DNA from 3 places in the Shewanella sp. SM95 genome. Region 1 is predicted to be linked to each of the others. Evidence: predicted binding sites of a transcription regulator. Region 1 holds the regulator's gene; each other region holds the start of a gene.
The links. The regulator MetJ, encoded in region 1, represses methionine synthesis genes. The targets are predictions, from matches to a motif close to TAGACGTCTAGACGTCTA.

Region 1 (4,290 bases):
TGGTAGCTGATCAGCACTTGTAACTCTTCTTGCCATAGCTGACCCGCATCACGCAGCGCTAATAATTTATACAGGAAATTCGTGCTTTTACCCGCCGCAGAGACCACCACAAGATCATCACTATGACCGTGGGTTAACAGGATATGGGCGACTCGGCGATAACAATCGGCATCCGCTAAACTGGAGCCACCAAATTTATGTAAGTGACAACGTGCCATCTATTATTCCTCTACTGACAAGCCGCAACGGCGGCTAATCCTGCTTGAATATCTGCAACTAAATCGGCGGCATCTTCAATACCCACCGATAGACGCAATAGGGTGTCCTTAATACCAGCCTCGAAGCGCGCCTGCGGCTCCATGGCTCTGTGGGTCATAGTGGCGGGCACTGCCACTAAACTTTCGACGCCACCTAAACTTTCCGCCACGCTAAATAAGCTGAGTGCACCTAAAAAGGCCACCACTTCGGCCTCGCCGCCTTTGAGCTCAAAGCTCAGCATAGCGCCAAAGCCCTGTTGTTGCTTGGCCGCAATGGCGTGACCTGGGTGATCCGCAAGCCCTGGGTAATAGACTTTACTCACCACAGGGCTTTGCGTTAATACCTCAATAATACGCTGGGCATTGGTTTGATGCTCGCGAATACGCACAGCTAAGGTACGCAGGCCTCGCAGGGTCAGATAACTGTCAAAGGCTGACCCCGTTAAGCCTAGAGTGTTCGACCACCAATGTAAGCTTTCGCCGATTTGCGCGTCTTTGGCGACCACTGCGCCGCCGACTACATCGCTGTGACCATTGATATATTTAGTGGTGGAGTGGATAACGATATCCGCGCCTAACAATAGGGGTTGTTGCAATATCGGCGATAAAAAGGTGTTATCGACCACCACCAGCGCGCCGACCTCATGGCTCACCTTAGCAATGGCTTCGATATCTACCACACGCAATAACGGGTTCGATGGGGTTTCGAGCCACACCATCTTAGGATTCTGGGCAATGGCGGCGGCTAACGCTTGGCTGTCGGTTTGGTCGACCACAATGAGCTTAAACTGGCCTTTCTTCGCCAAGTTGGTAAATAAACGGTAGGAACCGCCATAGCAATCATGGGGCACAACCAATAGGTCATCGGGGCCGAGCAAAGTCGTCACTAAGGTGATGGCCGCCATGCCAGTGCAGGTCACTATGCCAGTGGCACCCTTTTCTAATTGCGCTAATGCTTCGCCTAAAATGCAGCGCGTTGGGTTGCCTGAACGACTGTAATCGAATTCGCGGGGATTTTTATGACCATCGAAGGCGTAATTAGTCGACAAATAAATCGGTGGCACAACTGCGCCATATTGAGTATCGCTTTCGATACCCTGACGCACAGCCAGTGTGGCTAATTGACGCTCTGCCATGGGTGGACTCCTAAATTCGGTAGACTGATAGAGATGTCTGGACGTCTAAATGTACCTAAGCCCAACGCCATCGTCAATAGGCGTGAAGACGTTTAGACGTCTGAACATAAAGAAATCTGTTTGCAATCACAAAGAAATAGTAGCAATAATTTGACTGTTCTTTGTAAGGGTTTAAAATCTGCCCCGAATTTAGCGTTATAACAGGTGAGTCAATGACTGAATGGAATGGGGAATACATCAGCCCCTATGCTGAACATGGCAAGAAGAATGAACAAGTAAAAAAAATTACTGTGTCTATTCCGCTCAAAGTGCTTAAGGTCCTCACGGACGAACGTACTCGTCGTCAGGTCAATAATTTGCGTCACGCCACCAACAGCGAGCTGTTGTGTGAGGCATTTTTGCACGCCTACACTGGCCAGCCATTGCCCAACGATGAAGATCTGTCAAAAGATAACCCAGACAGCATTCCCGCCGAAGCCAAGTTGTTGATGGATCAAATGGGAATAGAGTGGGAAGACATGGAATAGCGACTCGTCGCTTTCAAAGTCATATCACAGTGCTCATCAATAGGGATCGTTAACGATCCCTTTTTGTTTATACCCAAGCGACTTCAAACTTTAAATTTCACCATCTTGAGTTGGTTTGGGATATAGGAAATCCTATGTTTTCTATGATAGATCCACAGACACTCGCCTTAGCCTCGCTGGTCGTGTTTCTGGGCGCATTAACCCAAAGTCTTATTGGGTTTGGGCTTGCGGTTGTCGCCAGTCCTTTGCTGTATATCGTCGATCCACAACTTGTACCTGCGCCTGTTATTGCTATGGGTTTCTCCATCGCCCTGCTGACCTTAGTGCGTGAACGCGGTCACTTAGAATTCAATGGCTTGCAATATGCGCTCATAGGCCGCGTGCCCGGCGGTTTTATCGGCGCGAGCCTGTTGCTGTTTGCGCCTCAACCCATACTCGGTTTATCCATCGCCGCCATTGTGACTGTCGCAGTGATCCTCAGCCTGTATAAATTCAGCCTGCCAGTGAATAAGAAAACCCTCTTCGGTGCGGGCGTGGTTTCAGGGATCTTCGGCAATATCGCCGCGATTGGTGGCCCGCCGATGGCGATTTTGTTGGCAGGCAAAGATGCCTCGCAGTTTCGCGCTGCCCTGTCGGCCTTTTTCATTTTTAGCTCCATGATTGCACTGATCATTTTAGCGATCACTGGCTTATTAGAATTAAAACATCTGTGGCTGTCGTTGATGCTGCTCCCCTCAGTGATTTTAGGTTACTTAGTCGCAGGACGATTAGTGGGCCGTGTCGATAAAGAGAAGACAAAGATGGCGACGTTAGTCCTGTGCAGTATCAGCGCCTTAGTGCTAACGATGAAGTCGGTTATCGAGTTATTACCCCAATAAGCGTCCCGCTTGTAATGGCAAATCATCTGAAGATTCAAACAATAAAAAAGCACTGACATTGCCAGTGCTTTTTCTTTATCTATCAATATGTAAAGCCAGCTTACACTCAGCTTAAATAGCTTTGCCCTGCGTACACAATAAAGTGTCTTAAGGCGAGTACGCCCGTTAAGCTCGCACAAGCCACCATGATCATCGCGCCCTTAGTGTGGCGAGTCGCGGCGGGTAGCAGCATAAACAGCAATGGAATACCAAAGCCAATACCGACAACGCCTATCCAGAACACGCTTGCCCATAGCCCAGACGTTAACGATGCTAAGGCCGCAGCCGCCGCGCCGCCCTTGAAGTACAAGGCGCAGAACAACATGAACAGGAACAGGATTTCAATCGCCATCACAGGCAATTCTAAACCGTGCATCTTCACTAAGGTTTTGTCGTGGCTGTCCGTCTTAAACATCAGCAACGCCAGTACCGCATTTGCCGCAGCGCCCGCCGATAGACCTGACACTAAAAACAGCGCAGGCAGTACCGCAGTGTTGAGCATAGGATAGGCATTCATCGCCGAAATTAAGAAGCCAGTGTAAGCCCCTACGCCAATGGCGAGGACAAACAACAATACTTCAATCAGCTTTCGAAATGGCATAAGTAACTTAGCGATAGGTGTTAGGAAACCCAAACCCCATTTTGGTAAGTCATCCCGCAGCACAATAATGGCGTACGCAAAAGCTAAGGGAGAATACGCCAGCAGCGCCAGTACCCCGATTGCCATCACAGACTGGAAGTTATAGTGAATTAAGATCAACCAGAAGTGGAATGGTTTGGTTAAGTCAAACACTAAGCAAGCTAGACCTAAGCTAATTGCTACAGGCCCAATAATGGCTGCCGCCTTAAGAATGCTGCTTTCAGCTCCCGCGCTGAGTTCCTTATTCGCCCAGCGTAAACCAATGCCAATCAATAAACTGCCCGCGGATAACCCCGCCATAAACAGGTAAACGGCGATGACCCAGTGCCAAGTGACAGGATCATATTGCGCCATGTCGCCCCAAGTATTGTTCATAATCAAATCCCCCCTCTTTTGGTAGGAACGCGATATACCCTAGGTTTTGTGCCCAAATGGGTTTTATCTTGGTAAGTGATTTTAGTGTTGAGCATGATGGCCACTTCACTGCTTGGATCATTGGCATCACCAAACACTAAGGCATCGGTTGGACACACTGTCACACACGCTGGCTCTTCGCCCCGTGCTAAACGACTGTCTTTACAGAAGTTACACTTATCCGCCGCCTTGGTTTCTGGGTTCATAAAGCGCACTTTATAAGGGCACGCTGCCACACAGTACATACAGCCGACACACTTCTCGGTATGGATAGAGATAATGCCGTCTTCACCCACATAGGCCGCGCCTGTTGGGCACACCTTAACGCAGGGTGCATCTTCACATTGCTGGCAAGATACCCTGTGATATTTGAAATGCAGATTGGGCATCTCACCAAAG
Region 2 (4,290 bases), on a different contig from region 1:
GTTCACTCGTAAAGGCTGAAAGTTTAACGTCAGCTAGTAGCAGTGTTGCGAGCGTATTAGCGTCATCGGATGTCAGCGCGCATATTTCTGCAACGGGAATAATTTTCCAAGTGGAGAGGTAAGCTGACTTAGAAATTTCATCGACTTCGCTGTCAGAAATCCAAGCATGCACATCATTTACTACTGCCTTTGTTTTTAACGAATTTGCCAAGTCATGATCAGTTACACACAGGCTTTCATAGTGGATTTCGTAAGGTGTTTCAAAAAAGGCTTCAGGATCGGATTCAAGAAAAGCGGCGATCTCCTCTAATGTACCGTATGTCTTTGCTGTTTCCTCTGGCAGACCTACGTTGGCTGCCCATGCACAAGATTGAAGTTGCTGTAATAAGATGGCGTTATCGGTCATGGGATCAGTGCACTCTAATGGTCTGTGTATATGCTGCTTTTTATCTTGCCATATTTGTCTTAGCACTATTAATCTAACTAAATGTCAGACATAAAAAAACCGCTGGGTAGCGGTTTTTTATGGGTCTTAAGTGTAAAAATTGAAATGAATTAAGACTATAGACCCGCGTCAGCACGTAATATTTCGGCTTTATCAGTCGCTTCCCATGGGAATTCGCTGCGACCAAAGTGGCCATAAGCGGCGGTCGCTTGATAAATTGGACGTGCTAAATCTAGCATGGCCGTTAAACCGTATGGGCGCAGTTCAAAGTGTTGACGTACTAACTTGATCAGCACTTCTTCAGATACTTTACCGGTACCGAAGGTCTCGATGCTGATAGAGGTCGGCTCTGCCACACCAATTGCGTAAGACACTTGGATTTCACAGCGATCAGCAAGACCTGCTGCAACTATGTTTTTTGCCACATAACGGGCAGCATATGCCGCGCTACGATCCACTTTTGATGGATCTTTACCAGAGAATGCGCCACCACCATGACGGGCCATGCCGCCGTAGGTGTCAACGATGATCTTACGACCCGTTAAGCCGCAATCGCCTACTGGACCACCGATAACAAAACGGCCAGTTGGGTTGATAAAGAACTTAGTATCTTTGTTTAACCATTGAGCCGGTAATACTGGCTTGATAATGGTTTCCATCACGCCTTCAATTAAGTCGGCTTGTGAAACGTCATCTCTGTGCTGAGTCGATAACACAACTGCATCGATACCGATAATTTTGCCATCATCATAGGCAAAAGTGACTTGGCTTTTCGCATCTGGGCGTAACCAAGGTAGCGTGCCATTTTTACGCACTTCAGACTGACGTTTCACTAATGCGTGGGCATAGGTGATAGGTGCAGGCATCAGAATGTCGGTTTCGTTGTTGGCATAGCCAAACATTAACCCTTGATCGCCAGCACCTTGCTCTGCAGGGTCTGCGCGGTCTACACCTTGATTGATGTCGGGTGATTGCTTACCAATGGCGTTTAATACTGCGCACGAGTCTGCATCAAACCCCATATCTGAATGGGTATAACCAATTTCACGCACCGTTTTACGGGTGATTTCTTCAATATCAACCCAGGCAGAGGTAGTGACTTCACCACCCACTAATACCATGCCGGTTTTGACATAAGTTTCACACGCTACGCGTGCTTTTGGATCTTGAGCCAGAATTGCATCTAGCACAGCATCAGAAATCTGATCTGCAATCTTATCGGGATGACCTTCTGATACCGACTCAGAAGTAAACAAGTGCTTTGCCATAGTAGGAAAATCTCGTCGTTAGCATTCAAACGTGTAGAAGCATCTACATCTAGACGGCTATTTTAGTTTAAATCCGATTGCCGATCACCCCCGATAATAAAAAATCCTCTCAGATTGTGACCTGAAAACGACTACGCTCTGTCATAAATAGGTTATTTTACTTATATTTCATAGCATTAAGTTTACTATGTTTTTGAGAAATTTATTTCTCCATTACAAGTGATCCTTGCTATGCCCTCTCAAGTAAACGCCAGCAAAGTGACTGGCTTGTTTCTGCGACTTGTATACCCAAGCGACCTGAATCCTGCATCTTCAGGTTGTTTGGGTACATATTCGCCCATCTTTTGCTGAGTGAATGGTAATTTTAGTTTGCGTCACACTGGCATGTAGGGGAAAATATGCATCCAAATTGCCCGCTAGACCCCACAAACAAGCAGGAGAGAGCATGTCTTCCCGTAAAGTACTCGCAAACGCAATCCGTGCGTTAAGTATGGATGCAGTTCAAAAAGCAAATTCAGGCCATCCCGGCGCCCCAATGGGTATGGCAGATATTGCTGAAGTGCTGTGGAATGATTTCCTTAAGCACAACCCGAACAATCCGAAATGGGTAGATAGAGATCGTTTTATCCTCTCTAACGGTCACGGTTCAATGCTGATTTACTCTTTACTTCACCTGACTGGTTATGAATTACCAATTGAAGAGCTAAAACAGTTCCGTCAATTGCATTCTAAAACCCCGGGTCACCCAGAATACGGTTACACCCCAGGTGTTGAAACCACAACGGGTCCACTCGGTGCGGGCATCAGCAACGCTGTCGGTATGGCGATTGCTGAGAAAACCTTAGCGGCACAGTTTAACCGTGATGGTCACGATATCGTTGATCACTACACTTACTGCTTCCTCGGCGATGGCTGTTTGATGGAAGGCATTTCCCACGAAGCCTGTTCATTAGCCGGTACTTTAGGTTTAGGTAAACTGGTCGCATTTTGGGATGACAACGGTATTTCTATCGATGGCCATGTTGAAGGCTGGTTCACCGATGATACGCCAAAACGTTTTGAAGCTTACGGCTGGCATGTGATTGCCGGTGTTGACGGTCACGATAGCGCGGCAATCCGTGCTGCTATCGAAGCGGCTAAAGCCGTTACCGATAAACCAACCATGATTTGCTGCAAAACCATTATCGGTTTTGGTTCACCCAACAAATCTGGCAGCCACGATTGTCACGGCGCGCCACTAGGCGATGCAGAAATCGCAGCCGCCCGTGAATTCCTTGGCTGGCCACATGCACCATTTGAAATCCCTGCTGACGTTTATGCCGGTTGGGATGCCAAAGAAGCCGGTGCGGCCCGTGAAGCAGCGTGGAACGAGAAGTTTGCAGCATATCGCGCTGCTCACCCAGAACTGGCTGCTGAATATGAGCGTCGCGTTCTGAAAGGTGAATTACCGGCTGATTTCGAAGAAAAAGCGCAGGCATTCGTACAAGCATCACAGGACAAAGCCGAAGGCATTGCGAGCCGTAAAGCCTCACAAAATGCTATCGGTGCATTTGGCGCTATGTTGCCTGAACTGTTAGGCGGCTCTGCTGACTTAGCGGGTTCTAACTTGACACTGTGGTCAGGTTCTAAAGGTATTCAAGACGATCCAGCTGGTAACTACATTTACTACGGCGTGCGTGAATTCGGCATGAGCGGCATTATGAACGGTGCTTCGCTGCATGGTGGTTTCATCAATTACGGCGCAACTTTCATGATGTTCATGGAATATGCTCGTAACGCAGTTCGTATGTCGGCGCTGATGGGCATTCAAAACATCTTCGTTTATACCCATGACTCTATCGGTCAAGGTGAAGATGGCCCAACGCATCAGCCAGTTGAGCAATTAGCTAACCTGCGTATGACGCCAAATATGGCCGTATGGCGTCCATGTGATGCGGCAGAAACGGCTGTTTCTTGGAAAGCGGCGATTGAGCGCCGTAATGCACCTACGTCACTGATCTTCAGCCGTCAAAACCTGAAAGCGCAAGCGCGTACCGCTGAGCAATTAGCTAATGTGGCTAAAGGTGCTTATGTACTGCAAGACTGTGCGGGTACACCAGAACTGATCCTGATCGCAACTGGTAGCGAAGTACAATTGGCAATGGATGCAGCCGCTGCACTGACTGAGCAAGGTAAACACGTTCGCGTAGTTTCTATGCCATCGACGACTGAGTTCGATAAGCAAGATGCCGCGTATAAAGAATCTGTATTACCACGTGCAGTGACTAAACGTGTGGCTATTGAAGCGGCGCATACCGATTTCTGGTACAAGTACGTCGGGTTTGAAGGCACAGTTGTGGGCATGACCACATTTGGTGAGTCTGCGCCGGGTAACGTGCTATTGAATCACTTCGGTTTCACCGTTGAAAATGTGCTGAATGCTGCAAAATCATTGGGCTAATCGCTCAAGGGATTAGATTCAATACAAAAGGTTAAACTTTTTAAGTGTTAATCTGTATAATGCGGCCTGCAATCGTTTGCAGGCCGTTTTTGTATTAAGAGGAAATTGAGACCTCAATGATCCGAGTCGCTATCAAT
Region 3 (4,290 bases), on a different contig from region 1:
CGGCAATCGTGTCGTTAAACTCGCTGTAACACATGTGGGTGTGGATTTGAGTCTCATCAGTCACGCCAGCAGCGCTGAGTTTAAAGGCATTCACCGCCCAATCTAAATAGGCTTGCCACTCACTTTGTTTCAATGGCAGACCTTCACGGAAGGCGGGCTCATCGATTTGTATAATGCCAATACCTGCATTTTGTAAGTCCACCACTTCATCACGAATCGCCAGCGCCAGCTGAGTCGCAATCACATCGCGGCCGATATCTTCACGGGCGAATGACCAATGCAGAATCGTCACCGGGCCAGTCAGCATGCCTTTTACAGGCTTGTCGGTGAGACTTTGGGCAAACTCGGCCCAATCAACCGTCATCGCCTTTGGACGGCTAACATCACCATAGACCAACGGCGGCTTAACACAGCGTGAACCATAACTTTGCACCCAACCATTTTTGGTAAAGCCAACGCCCGCAAGCTGCTCACCAAAGTATTCCACCATATCGTTGCGCTCGGCCTCACCATGAACCAACACATCGATACCGAGTTTAAGCTGGCGGTCGATAGTATCGCGGGTGACTTGCTGCAATTGCTCTGTATATTGTGCATCACTCAGATCGCCCTTGCGCCAACGACTGCGTAGTCCACGGATTGCAGGTGTTTGTGGGAAGGAGCCAATGGTGGTGGTCGGCAACAGAGGTAAACGGTATTTCTGCTGCTGCACTGCTTGGCGTACGCTGAAATCACTGATGCGCTCATAATCGGCAGATGTCAACGCGGCAACGCGGGCAATCACTTGCTTATCTGCAGACTGCGCTTTCGCCTCACGGCGTGCCAAACAGGTTTGCACAATCTCTTTTGCCGCGACCGATTCAGGTGCCAGTAGCAATTGGCGCACATTGGCCAGTTCGAGTAATTTCTGCTTCGCAAACGCGAGTTGTTGACGCAGCGCGGGCTCAAGCGTGGCTTCCACCTCTAAATCCACAGGGCTGTGCAGGAGTGAGCAAGAAGTACCGATCCACAAGCGATCTCCGAGATCACGGGCAACCGTGCCTATGCGTTCGGCAATCAAATCCGCCTCTGCCGCCCACACGTTGCGACCATTGACCACACCCGCCGACAAAATTTGATCTTGACCAAGCGCATTGGCAAAGACTGCTAATTGATCCGGCGCTGTGACTAAATCGACATGCAACCCCGCGACCGGCAAGGCCGATACCAGCGATTGATGGTGTGCGATACCGCCGTAATAACTGGTAAGAAGGATCTTCACCTTCGCAGTGCTGAGGGCTTGATACGCCTCAATCATCGCCGCTTGCCATTCGCCATCCAATTCCAATGCGAGAATGGGCTCATCGAGCTGTACCCATTGCACTCCCTGAGCAGCAAAACGCGCCAAAATGTCAGCATAAGCAGTTAATAAATTGGGTAATAAGCTTAACTTATCAAACTCTTCGCCCACGGTTTTAGCTAGGTACAAGTAGCTAACAGGGCCGAGTAGCACAGGTTTTACTTTATAGCCTAAGGACTGCGCTTCGCTGACTTCATCAAAGAACTGCTCATAGGCAATCGAAAACTCTTGGTTTTGGCTGAGCTCAGGTACCAGATAGTGATAGTTAGTATTGAAATACTTGGTCATTTCAGAGGCTGGCGCATCTTGGCCCGTTGGCGCTCTGCCGCGGGCAACACGGAATAAAGTATCGAGATCGATTGCCCCTTCACCACGATGGCGCTCAGGAATGGCATTTAAAGTCGCGCTTAAGGTCAGCACTTGATCATAAAAGGCAAAATCACCTACGGGAACTTGCTCAATGCCAGCAGCAGCTTGCCACTGCCAATGGGTACGGCGAAGTTCACTCGCCACTTCACGTAATTCCGCTTGAGTGCTCTCACCACGCCAGTATTTTTCTAAGGCAAATTTCAATTCACGACGACGCCCAATACGGGGAAACCCAAGACTATTTAATTGCATACTCTATCTTCCTTTATTTGAGATAAGCCACATTCGGCACTTGCACCCACCAGATTGTTTTCTCTTGGCACTTTTCAGCACTTCAGCCTTGATAAATAACAATGGGCGTCTGGACGTCTAGAAGTTTATTGTGTTAGTCTCTATGCCAGCAACCGAATTGATTTCAAGCACAACATGAGCGAAATTCACTTGGAGTGAACATGATCGAACTAAGACACCTGCGAACCTTAATGGCCCTGAAAGAAAGCGGCAGTTTGGCGGGCGCAGCCAAAAAACGTTTTGTCACTCAATCCGCCCTCTCCCACCAGATTAAGGAGTTGGAGCAAAGGATTAACTCGCCCATTTTTGTGCGTAAGAGTAAGCCACTGTCATTCACCCAAGAAGGTGCACGCCTGTTGCATCTGGCCGAAGAGATTTTGCCTAAGGTGTTAGAAACCGAGACAGATTTGAAGAATGGGCTGGAAACCGAAACTAATCAGTTGCGAGTCGGCATTGAGTGCCATAGCTGTTTTCGCTGGTTAATGCCTGTAATGGAACAATTTAGGCAAGATCATCCAACTGCCGAGTTAGACTTGTCGAGCCGCCACTTGTTCGACTCGCTCAATGCCTTAGAAATGGGTGAACTGGATATTGTATTAACCTCAGATCCTGTGCCTGGGCATTCACTCGCCTACCAGCATTTGTTTGATTTTGAAGTGAAGTTAGTGGTTGCTAAGGATCATCCTTTAGCGAAAGAAGCCTATGTCACTCCTAAGCAATTAGCACACTTGCCTATTATCAGTTATCCAGTGCCGTTGACACGTTTAGATATTTATCGCCACTTTTTAGAACCTGCGGGCATAGAGGCGGGCGAGCAAAAAACCTGTGATTTAACCATGATGTTATTGCAACGCATTGCCTGTAAAGACGGCATAGCCGCACTGCCAAGCTGGTCGATTAATGAAGGACATGGACTGAGTCTCGCTACGGTAAAACTCGGCCAAGAAGGTCTGAAACGACCGCTATTTGGTGCCTATCGCCGCCACAGTGCTAACTCTGCATTGATCCAAAATTGGTTACAACTGGTGGCGAGGGAAGGTTTATCCCGCCAGCAGAAGACGAATTAATGCGGGTGACATAGAGTAAAAAAGCCTGCGAATGCAGGCTTTTTTATTGAGTCAAATGACTACTTCATAGCATCGACAAATTACAGCGGATTCATCAACAATCCACGCATAGACAAGACACGGCGCAGTATCAACCCTGATGAATTAGGATTACGGGTCTGACGCAAATTATGGGCGATCATAAATTCTTGACGCAGATCCTGATCGAGATCTAACGCCTCGAACGCTTCTATGGTTAAGGTCTGTTGTTGATTATCAATCAATGACTTAATCACACTTAAAGGAAATGACTGTTCGGCATTAGCATTTAAATAGGCAAATGCGGTCAGTGCGATAATTTGGCCGAACACACTGAACAGAGCTAAGGTTTGCACTTCGTCAGCATCAACCTCCACACCTTCCATATCCGCTAAGCTATCTACCGCATCCGTTGCAATATCTTCAGTCAGCTTCCAATAACCTTGGACCAACTTTTTATAGGGCTGTGGCAGTTCATCGAGGCGTTCTTTTAAATAGAACGTAAAGGCGTAGCGATAGATATTAACTTGACCTAAGCGGATCAAAGCTTCTTTCAACGAACGAGTTTTGTGATTTTCCACTACAGCAGCCTGTGCGGAATTACTGCGCATAAGCATGTGCGCTGCCAATGCGGGATCGCTCGAGATAATGTCAATCACATTACGAATGTCGCCTTCAGCAAGGATCGCTTTTTTGAGTGGAATTAGAATTCCTCGGCGGCCAATCACTTGCTCTTCGTTCGCTATGATAGCTCTAACTTGAGTAAAAACCTGTTGCTCAAGATCAGTCATAAGACACTTTACACCTGTTTATTAACAATAAGATGATTCGGTTACAGCTCACATCATACCTAAAATACTAAGAATTTCAGCCATAAACAGCAGAGTAAAATATAAATTACTCCTATTTAGTAATGACTGCCCGCTAACACTATAGATAACGACAATTAAACCACTCTACTAAAACGATATTCAAGACTATACCTATTTTAAGATTTATTCTTTGAACTCAGCGTAAAAAATAAAAAGCCAGACTGAGTCTGGCTTTGTTAGTTAGATAGCTCATTAATATTTAGAAGCGGTAGCCCACAGTGAAACGAATATCGCGACCTCGACCAGAATAGTAACTATCCCCCCAATCGCCACCGTAATAACCTGCGCTAACATAATCTTTATCGAATACATTATCGATACGCAGACTGGCAAG

Region 2: the regulator MetJ is predicted to act here: its motif matches at 1,756-1,773, upstream of metK (methionine adenosyltransferase).
Region 3: the regulator MetJ is predicted to act here: its motif matches at 2,071-2,088, upstream of metE (5-methyltetrahydropteroyltriglutamate--homocysteine S-methyltransferase).

What each region holds. Positions count from the first base shown of each region.
Region 1 covers NZ_JAKKSE010000007.1:112,070-116,359, reverse strand. The annotation lists gene L5M29_RS10350 (bifunctional aspartate kinase/homoserine dehydrogenase II) at 1-218, opposite strand, end outside; gene metB (cystathionine gamma-synthase) at 230-1,393, opposite strand; gene metJ (met regulon transcriptional regulator MetJ) at 1,606-1,920, shown strand; gene L5M29_RS10335 (sulfite exporter TauE/SafE family protein) at 2,055-2,798, shown strand; gene nrfD (NrfD/PsrC family molybdoenzyme membrane anchor subunit) at 2,905-3,852, opposite strand; gene L5M29_RS10325 (4Fe-4S dicluster domain-containing protein) at 3,855-4,290, opposite strand, start outside.
Region 2 covers NZ_JAKKSE010000006.1:67,813-72,102, reverse strand. The annotation lists gene L5M29_RS09250 (hypothetical protein) at 1-406, opposite strand, end outside; gene metK (methionine adenosyltransferase) at 562-1,713, opposite strand; gene tkt (transketolase) at 2,159-4,153, shown strand; gene epd (erythrose-4-phosphate dehydrogenase) at 4,270-4,290, shown strand, end outside.
Region 3 covers NZ_JAKKSE010000021.1:39,607-43,896, forward strand. The annotation lists gene metE (5-methyltetrahydropteroyltriglutamate--homocysteine S-methyltransferase) at 1-1,960, opposite strand, end outside; gene L5M29_RS18840 (LysR family transcriptional regulator) at 2,161-3,066, shown strand; gene L5M29_RS18845 (HDOD domain-containing protein) at 3,147-3,875, opposite strand; gene L5M29_RS18850 (TonB-dependent receptor) at 4,156-4,290, opposite strand, start outside.